DNA from 2 places in the Solidesulfovibrio sp. DCME genome. Region 2 is predicted to be linked to the other one. Evidence: predicted binding sites of a transcription regulator. Region 2 holds the regulator's gene; the other holds the start of a gene.
What was found. Region 2 encodes HrcA, which represses chaperone genes, less so after heat shock. Its sites were predicted from a motif close to TGTTAGCACTCNNNNNNNNNGAGTGCTAACA; they were not measured.

Region 1 (4,205 bases), 1.9 Mb from region 2:
CTGTTTTCCGCCATGGAAGTGGTGCCGCTCACACTGCTGACCCTGGACGCCTGGGATTTCGTCAAGCTTACCCGCTCGCGCTGCGACGTCTGCGGACAGGCCGTGAACATCCCCCACAAGTGGGCGTTCTATTTCCTGATGGCCGTGGGGTTTTGGAACTTCGTGGGTGCCGGCGTCTTCGGATTCCTCATCAACTTGCCCATTGTCAGCTATTTCGAAGTGGGCACCATCCTGACGCCCAATCATGGGCATCTGGCCCTCATGGGCGTTTTCGGCATGGAGGCCCTGGCCCTCATGACGCTGACCTTCCGGCAGGTCTTGTCCGACGACCAGTGGATTGGGCCGGAGAAATTCGTGCGGGTCTCGTTTTGGGGGCTCAACATCGGCCTGGCCCTGATGGCGGCCGGCAGCCTCTTTCCCGGGGGCGTGCTGCAAGTCTACGACGTACTGCAAAACGGCTACTGGCATGCCCGGGGCCTCGAATACCTGGGCCGCGACCTGACGCGGCTCATCGAATGGGCCCGGATGCCCGGGGACGTGGTCTTCATCGGGGCCGGCGTCGCGCCCATGGTCGTGGCCGCGATCATGACCTACGTCCGCATGCATCGGGCCGGCCTCGCCGCGACGGACACGGCCGCCTGAGGCGGCTCCGCCCAAAAAAAGGGGCCGGACGCGAACGTCCGGCCCCCGTGCGGTAACCTTCGAAGGAAGCGGCGCGGCCTAGTACATGCCGCCCATGCCGCCCATGCCGCCGCCGGGCATCGGGGGCATGTCCTTTTTCGGCTCGGGCTTTTCGGCGATGGCCGCCTCGGTGGTCAGGAGCAGGCCGGCCACGGAGGAGGAGTTCTGCAGGGCGATGCGGGTGACCTTTTTGGGGTCGATGACGCCGGCCTTGATCAGGTCCTCGTAGTCGCCGGTGGCGGCGTTGAAGCCGAAGCCGTCCTTGCCGTCGCGCACCTTGGCCACGACGATGGAGCCCTCGAAACCGGCGTTGCCGGCGATCTGGCGCAGCGGCTCCTCGATGGCCCGGCGCACGATCTCGATGCCGGCCTGCTCGTCGTCGTCGGCCGGCTTGATGCTGGTCAGGCTCTTGACGCAACGCACCAGGGCCACGCCGCCGCCGGGAACGATGCCTTCCTCCACGGCCGCGCGGGTGGCGTTGAGCGCGTCCTCGACGCGGGCCTTCTTCTCCTTCATCTCGGTCTCGGTGGCCGCGCCGACGTTGATGACGGCCACGCCGCCGACGATCTTGGCCAGGCGCTCCTGGAGCTTTTCCTTGTCGTAGCTGGAGGTGGTCTCGTCGATCTGGGCGCGGATCTGCTTGACCCGGGCCTTGATCTTGTCGGCATCGCCGGCGCCGTCGACGATGGTGGTGTTCTCCTTGTCGACGATGACGCGCTTGGCCTTGCCGAGGTCGACCAGGGTGATGTTTTCGAGCTTGATGCCCAGGTCTTCGGACACGGCCTGGCCGCCGGTCAGGATGGCGATGTCCTCGAGCATGGCCTTGCGGCGGTCACCGAAGCCCGGGGCCTTGACGGCGCACACCTGCAGCGTGCCGCGCAGCTTGTTGACGACCAGCGTGGCCAGGGCCTCGCCCTCGATGTCCTCGGCCACGATCAACAGCGGACGGGACATCTTGGCCACCTGCTCGAGGATCGGCAGCAGGTCCTTCATGGAGGAGACTTTCTTCTCGTTGATGAGAATGAGCGGCTCGTCGAGCTCGCAGACCATGCGCTCGGGGTCGGTGACGAAGTAGGGGGAGAGGTAACCGCGGTCGAACTGCATGCCCTCGACCACGTCCAGGGTGGTCTCCATGCCCTTGGCTTCCTCGACGGTGATGACGCCTTCCTTGCCGACCTTGTTCATGGCCTCGGCGATGATGTTGCCGATGGTGGCGTCGGAGTTGGCGGAAATGGTGCCGACCTGGGCGATTTCCTTCTGGTCGCGGGTGGGCTTGGCCAGGGCTTCGAGCTCGGCCACGACGGACTCCACGGCCTTGTCGATGCCGCGCTTGATGGCCATGGGGTTACGGCCGGCGGCCACGAGCTTGACGCCCTCGGTGAAGATGGACTGGGCCAGGATGGTGGCGGTGGTGGTGCCGTCGCCGGCGATGTCGGAAGTCTTGGAGGCGACTTCCTTGACCATCTGGGCGCCCATGTTCTCGAACTTGTCCTCGAGCTCGATCTCCTTGGCCACGGTCACGCCGTCCTTGGTGATGATCGGGGAGCCGAAGGACTTCTCGATGACCACGTTGCGGCCCTTGGGACCCAGGGTGACCTTGACGGCGTTGGCCAGCTTGTCAACGCCTCTTTTCAGCTTCTCGCGGGCCTTGGAATCGAACAGGATCTCTTTGGCAGCCATGTATGCGTCTCCTTAGAAAGAGTGGAAAAAGGGAAAAGAGGGTATGCCGCGGGCCCTAGGCTTCGATGACGGCCAGGATGTCGTCTTCGCGCATGACGAGGAAGTCCTCGTCGTCGAGCTTGATCTCGGTGCCGGCGTACTTGTTGAAAAGGACCAGGTCGCCCTTTTCCACGTGCATCTTCTGGTGCTTGCCGTCCTCGGCGAGCTTGCCGGGGCCGACGGCGACGACTTCACCCTTCATGGGCTTTTCCTTGGCGGAATCGGGGATGATGATGCCGCCTTTGGTCACTTCTTCCTGTTCCAGCCGTTTGACCAGCACGCGATCGCCTAAGGGTTTGAGCTTCATACGATAACCTCCAATGGTGTTTGGCGGGATAAGCCCGGCCTGGCACTCGTCCGAAGGGAGTGCTACTCGCGGGCGGGAATGTATCTAACCACATCGTGGCGAAAGGCAAGGGGCGGCGGGGAAAAAAATCGGTTTTGAGGCGAAAAAAGCATGATCGCCATAATTGACTGAGATAGCGTTATTTTTTGTATTTCAGACTGTGGTAGAGCGCAATTGCCTCCGCGAAAGGCCGGGCGACGGGGCGATTTTTCCAGGAGAGGCGACCTTGTGAAAGGGATCACGCTATTGCACTGGCTGGAATTTTCTTATAAGACGCCTAAACTTGACGCTCTCTCCCTTGGGGCCTAGAGTTTTCCGACGCAGGCGGCCGCGTTGCGTGTGGATTGCTCTGCCCCGCGGCGGGGGCTGGGCGTGTGTCCATGGCGGTCCCTAAACTTTTTTCCGAGGTGCCTATGCTCGACACGTTGGTCTTTGCGACGGTGCTGTTGCCGTTTCTGGTAGCAGCCGTGTTGCTCGTTTTGCGTGAGCAAAACGTGCGCAAGGTCATCCTGGTGGCCACGGCGGGAGTGCTTATTCTCGCGTCGCTGGCAATGCTGCGCGGGGGGGCGTTCATCCTGTCGCCGGCGCCACTGTATGACTCCCTCGTCACCCTTGGCGACTTCGTCATCCTGTTCGTGGTGCTGTTCGTCGGTTTCAAACGCAAAAACCAGATCATCATTTGGCTGACCATCGCACAGATCCTCGGGCTCATTTGGCTCGACTTCTTCATGGTCCAGGACCATGGGGCCACGCCCGCGTTTTTCGCCGACGACCTCAGCCTGGTCATGGTGTGCATCGTCTCCATCGTGGGTTCGCTGATCGCCGTCTACGGCATCGGCTACATGAAGGAGCACGAGGAGCACCTGCACCTGGCCAAGTCGAAGCAACCCCGGTTCTTCTTCTACATCGTCCTGTTCCTGGGCGCCATGAACGGCCTGGTTCTGGCCAACAACCTGCTGTGGATGTACTTCTTCTGGGAGTGCACCACCCTGTGCTCGTTCATGCTCATCGGCCATGACGACACCGAGATCGCCCGCAAAAACGCCGAACGCGCCCTGTGGATGAACGTGCTCGGCGGCACGGCCTTCCTGTTCGGCCTGATCATCCTGCAGAAGGTGGCCGGCACCCTGTCCCTGGCCGATATCCTGGCCCGGGGGCCGGAATTCGCCGTGGCCGGCGGGGCCATCCTCATCCCCATGTTCCTGCTGGTCTTCGCCGGCATGACCAAGGCCGCCCAGGCCCCGTTCCAGAGCTGGCTGACCGGCGCCATGGTCGCCCCCACCCCGGTCTCGGCGTTGCTCCACTCCTCGACCATGGTCAAGGCCGGCGTGTACATCATCGTGCGCCTGGCCCCGATCTACGCCGGCACCTACTTAAGCAACTTCATCGCGCTCTTTGGCGCCTTCGTCTTCCTGGCCACGGCCGCCCTGGCCACCGGCCAGTCCAACGGCAAGAAGGT
Region 2 (4,205 bases):
TTGACGTCGCCGGCCAGGATGCCGCCCTGGATGGCCGCGCCCATGGCCACGACCTCGTCGGGGTTGACCGAGCGGTTGGGCTCCTTGCCGAAGAACTCCTGGACCGTCTTCTGGACCAGGGGCATGCGGGTCATGCCGCCGACGAGCACGACCTCGTCGATCTCGGCGGCCTTGAGGCCGGCGTCGGCCAGGGCCTTGCGGCAGGGCTCGACGGTGCGCTGGACCAGGTCGTGGACCAGCGATTCCAGCTTGCCCCGGGTGAGTTTGACCATCATGTGCTTGGGGCCGGAGGCGTCGGCCGTGATAAACGGCAGGTTGACCTCGGTCTCCATGGCCGTGGACAGTTCCTTTTTCGCCTTCTCGCCGGCTTCCTTGAGGCGCTGCAGGGCCATGCGGTCCTGGGCCAGGTCGATGCCGGTCTCTTTCTTGAATTCCTCGACCAGGTAGTTGATGACGCGCTGGTCGAAGTCCTCGCCGCCGAGGAACGTGTCGCCGTTGGTGGCCCGGACCTCGACGACGTTGTCGCCGACTTCCAGGATGGAGATGTCGAAGGTGCCGCCGCCGAGGTCGAAGACGGCGATCTTCTCGTTGGATTTCTTGTCGAAGCCGTAGGCCAGGGAGGCGGCCGTGGGCTCGTTGATGATGCGCTTGACCTCGAGGCCGGCGATGCGGCCGGCGTCCTTGGTGGCCTGGCGCTGGGCGTCGTTGAAGTAGGCCGGCACGGTGATGACGGCTTCGGTCACGGTCTCGCCGAGGTAGGCTTCGGCGTCCTTTTTGAGCTTGCCGAGGATGATGGCCGAGATTTCGGCCGGGCTGTACTTCTTGCCCTCGACCTCGACATAGGCGTCGCCGCCGGTGCCCTCGACGATCTTATAGGGGCAATGGGCCAGCCATTTGCCGACTTCCGGGGCGTCGAAGCGGCGGCCCATGAGGCGCTTGATGGCGAAGATGGTGCGCTCGGGGTTGGTCACGGCCTGGCGTTTGGCGATTTCGCCCACCAGCCGCTCCTTGGTAAAGGCCACGATGGACGGGGTGGTGCGGCCGCCTTCGGGGTTGGTGACGCACTTCGGGTCCTTGCCCTCCATGACGTAGACGCAGGAGTTGGTGGTCCCGAGGTCGATCCCGATTATCTTACCCATGATAGCCTTTCCTCCTTGGGGGTTCCGGTATGCTGTCCCGCCGCGTCGGGCGGATGTTTTCGTGGGGACAGGTGGACATATAAGGCCCGGTTTTCACGAGTAAAGGGGGTTTTGGCGAAAAAAACGCCCCTTTTTGCCCGTTTTCCCCGTCCCTAGGCCGTCCCGGCCTTGTTGACCATCACCTTGGCCGGCCGCAGCAGACGACCGCGCAGGGTGAAGCCCTTCTGGACCACCTGGGCCACGGCGTCGTCGGGCAGGCCGGGGTTGGCGGCCATGCCCAGGGCCTCGTGGGTCTCCGGGGAAAACGGCTCGCCGACCTGGCCGAATTCCGTCACGCCGTGGCGGGACAGGATGTCCACGAAGGCCTTGCGGGTCATGTCCACGCCGACCACGAAGTCCTTGCAGGCGGCCAGCCCCTTGCCGTGGGCCAGGGCCAGGTCGAGGTGGTCGAGCACGGGCAAAAGCTCGGCCACCAGGGACTCGGTGGCGTACTTCTGGAAATCCTCTTTTTCCTTGAGCAGGCGTTTTTTGAGGTTTTCCGTCTCGGCCAGGCTGCGCAGCCGGCGGTCGGCCTCGGCGGCCAGTTCGGCGCGCAGGCGGTCGATTTCCTCTTCCGGGGTCGCGGGCGCGTCCGGGGCCTGGCCAGGGGTTTCGATGTCGTCGCGTTTTTCGTCAGGGGCCATGCATCCTCCACGTCTGTCGCGCCGGGCGTGAAAAAAGGCCGGCCGGGGCCGGGCCTGCCTGGCACGCGGTGCTTGTCGCGTTAAAAATGCCGGTCGAGAAGCCGGGTCAGGGCATCGGCCGTGCAGTTCACCACGGGCACGAGCTTGGCGTAGTCCATGCGCAGGGGGCCGATGACGCCGATGGCCCCCAGGGGCACACAGCCCGTGCCGTAGGGCGCGGTGATCACGCCGAGTTCCGCCAGGGCGGCCTGATCCGATTCGCCGCCGATGGTTATGACCGTTTTAAGTTCGTTTGCCGTTTTGTCCAGGAGATGGAGAAGGATCGTGCGTTCTTCGAGCACGCGCATCAGTTCGCGCATGTGCTCGGCGTCGGTGAATTCAGGCTGGGACAAAATGTTGGGCGTGCCGTCGACAAAGACCTCGACGGCCGGTTCGCGTTCCTGTTCCACGGCGCAGCGGGCCATGGTCAGGGCCCGGCGGCACAGGGCGCTTAAGGACTGCCGGGCCTGCTCCAACTCGGCCACCAGGCGCAGCCGGGCCTCGGCCACGGTCATGTCCGTGAACAGGTCGTTCAAATAGTTGGCGTAATACACCAGGTCGTCGGCCGTGACCTCGGGGTCGGCCTCGATGACACGGGTGCGCACCAGCCCGCCTTGCAGCACCAGCAGCACCATGACCAGGCCGGGGTTTAAAAGCGAAAAGTCGATGCGCTTCCACCGGGCGGACGATTCCTTGGGCACCACGACCATGGCCACCTGCAGGGACAGGCCGGCCAGCAGCCGCGAGGCCCGGCGCAGCATGTCGCCGACCTCGAGCCCGGCCATGGACAGGCCGTCGGCGATGCGCCGGCGTTCGGCCTCGGGCACTTCGGCCGGGCGCATGACCGTGTCCAGGTAGAAGCGGAAGGCTTTCGCCGTGGGCACGCGGCCGGCCGAGGTATGGGGCTGGGCCAGGTAGCCGGATTCGGTCAGGTCGGCCATGATGTTGCGGATGGAAGCCGGCGAGAGCCCAAGCAGGCTCTGCTTGGACACGGTGCGCGAACCGACCGGCGCGGCCGAGGCGATGTAGGCCTCGATGATGGTGGTCAGGACTTCCCGTTCCCGGTCCGGCAGCGACATGATGCGACCTCGTTTGGCACTCCACGAAAAAGAGTGCCAAACGGGTAACAACCGAACCCGGGCGTGTCAAGGGCGGCGACGGAAAATTGCTTAAAAAATCATGAAATCACAGTGTGTTATATCTTGTCCGGGGCAGGGGCGGCCTTCCGTGCTCCGGACGCCGGACACGGACCGGCCGCGCATCCGGGGGGGCAAGCTGGCGGATGGCAACGCAATGACCGCCACCACGGGCCGCAACCACGCGGCGCCGCCGCCCTAATCCTGGCCGGGCACCAGTACCGGATAGCCGGGGTTTTCCGGGGCCGCCGCCGTGGCCGGCCGGGACGGCGCGCGCTCCAGGTCGGCCCACAAGGCCACGAAGTCGCGCCGGGCTTGTGCTTCGCTTGGCCGGGTGTCGCGCATGAGCCAGGAATCGGCCACGGCCAGGCGCAGGCCGTCCATGGCCCGGCTTACGGTGTCGGACAGGCAGGCCGGCACGGCCAGGCGCGGCAGGATGTGGCGCAGCTCCGTCAGGGCGGAGGCAGGGCCGTAGAGGGCGTCTTTCTGTAAAGCGGCGTGGGCGATCGCCGCGTAATAGCAGAGAAAGGCGGGAAAAAGCACATAGAGAACCGACTTGTGCAAGCGCATGACAGACTCCGGCAGTAGGGCAGCGGCCACAAGGCCGCCGCCGGTTGCGGATGTTTTTGACCCATGCGTATCGCGATGCGGGCGGCCCGTCTCTACGGACGATACGCATAGGGCCGTTGGATTGCTCCGGTCTTTATTCTAACGACGAGCACCGGGCTGGGCGGAACCGCTTGGCAAACCGGTCACAACGCCGATGATCCTATCATCTGATGTTTGGTGGCCATAAAAAAAGACAGGCTCGATCACGCACCCTCCAAGGCCCGGGCGTCATTGGTGGTGCGGTCCAGGGCTTCCATGGCAAAGGCCACGGCCTTGTCCGGGTCCTTGGCGGCGATGGCTTCGAGCAGGCCGATATGGATGCGGTCCTGGTATTGATTGACGCCGCGATCGGCGATGAGGCTGTCGAGAAAATCCTGAAAAACCATGCAGAAGCTGCGGTAGAGGTCGGCGAGCAGGCCGTTGCCGCTGGCCGCGGCCACGGCCGAATGGAAGGCGATGTCGGCTGCGACGTAGCCGTGGGTGTCGCCGGCGGCCATGGCGGCGCGCTTGTTGTCCAGGCACTCGCGCATGGCCTCGATGTCGCCGGAGGTCCTGTTCAGGGCAGCCAGGCGGGCCGTTTCCACCTCGATGATGCGGCG

Region 1: a site for HrcA is predicted at 2,745-2,775, ahead of groES (co-chaperone GroES). Genes of this name have one in related genera too.

What each region holds. Positions count from the first base shown of each region.
Region 1 covers NZ_CP188261.1:5,068,536-5,072,740, reverse strand. Annotated here, with positions in the region: gene ACP59X_RS22420 (nitric-oxide reductase large subunit) at 1-642, shown strand, start outside; gene groL (chaperonin GroEL) at 721-2,361, opposite strand; gene groES (co-chaperone GroES) at 2,417-2,707, opposite strand; gene ACP59X_RS22405 (NADH-quinone oxidoreductase subunit 5 family protein) at 3,160-4,205, shown strand, end outside.
Region 2 covers NZ_CP188261.1:3,137,425-3,141,629, reverse strand. Annotated here, with positions in the region: gene dnaK (molecular chaperone DnaK) at 1-1,139, opposite strand, end outside; gene ACP59X_RS13865 (nucleotide exchange factor GrpE) at 1,292-1,822, opposite strand; gene hrcA (heat-inducible transcriptional repressor HrcA) at 1,903-2,940, opposite strand; gene ACP59X_RS13855 (hypothetical protein) at 3,196-3,567, opposite strand; gene ACP59X_RS13850 (FadR/GntR family transcriptional regulator) at 3,810-4,205, opposite strand, start outside.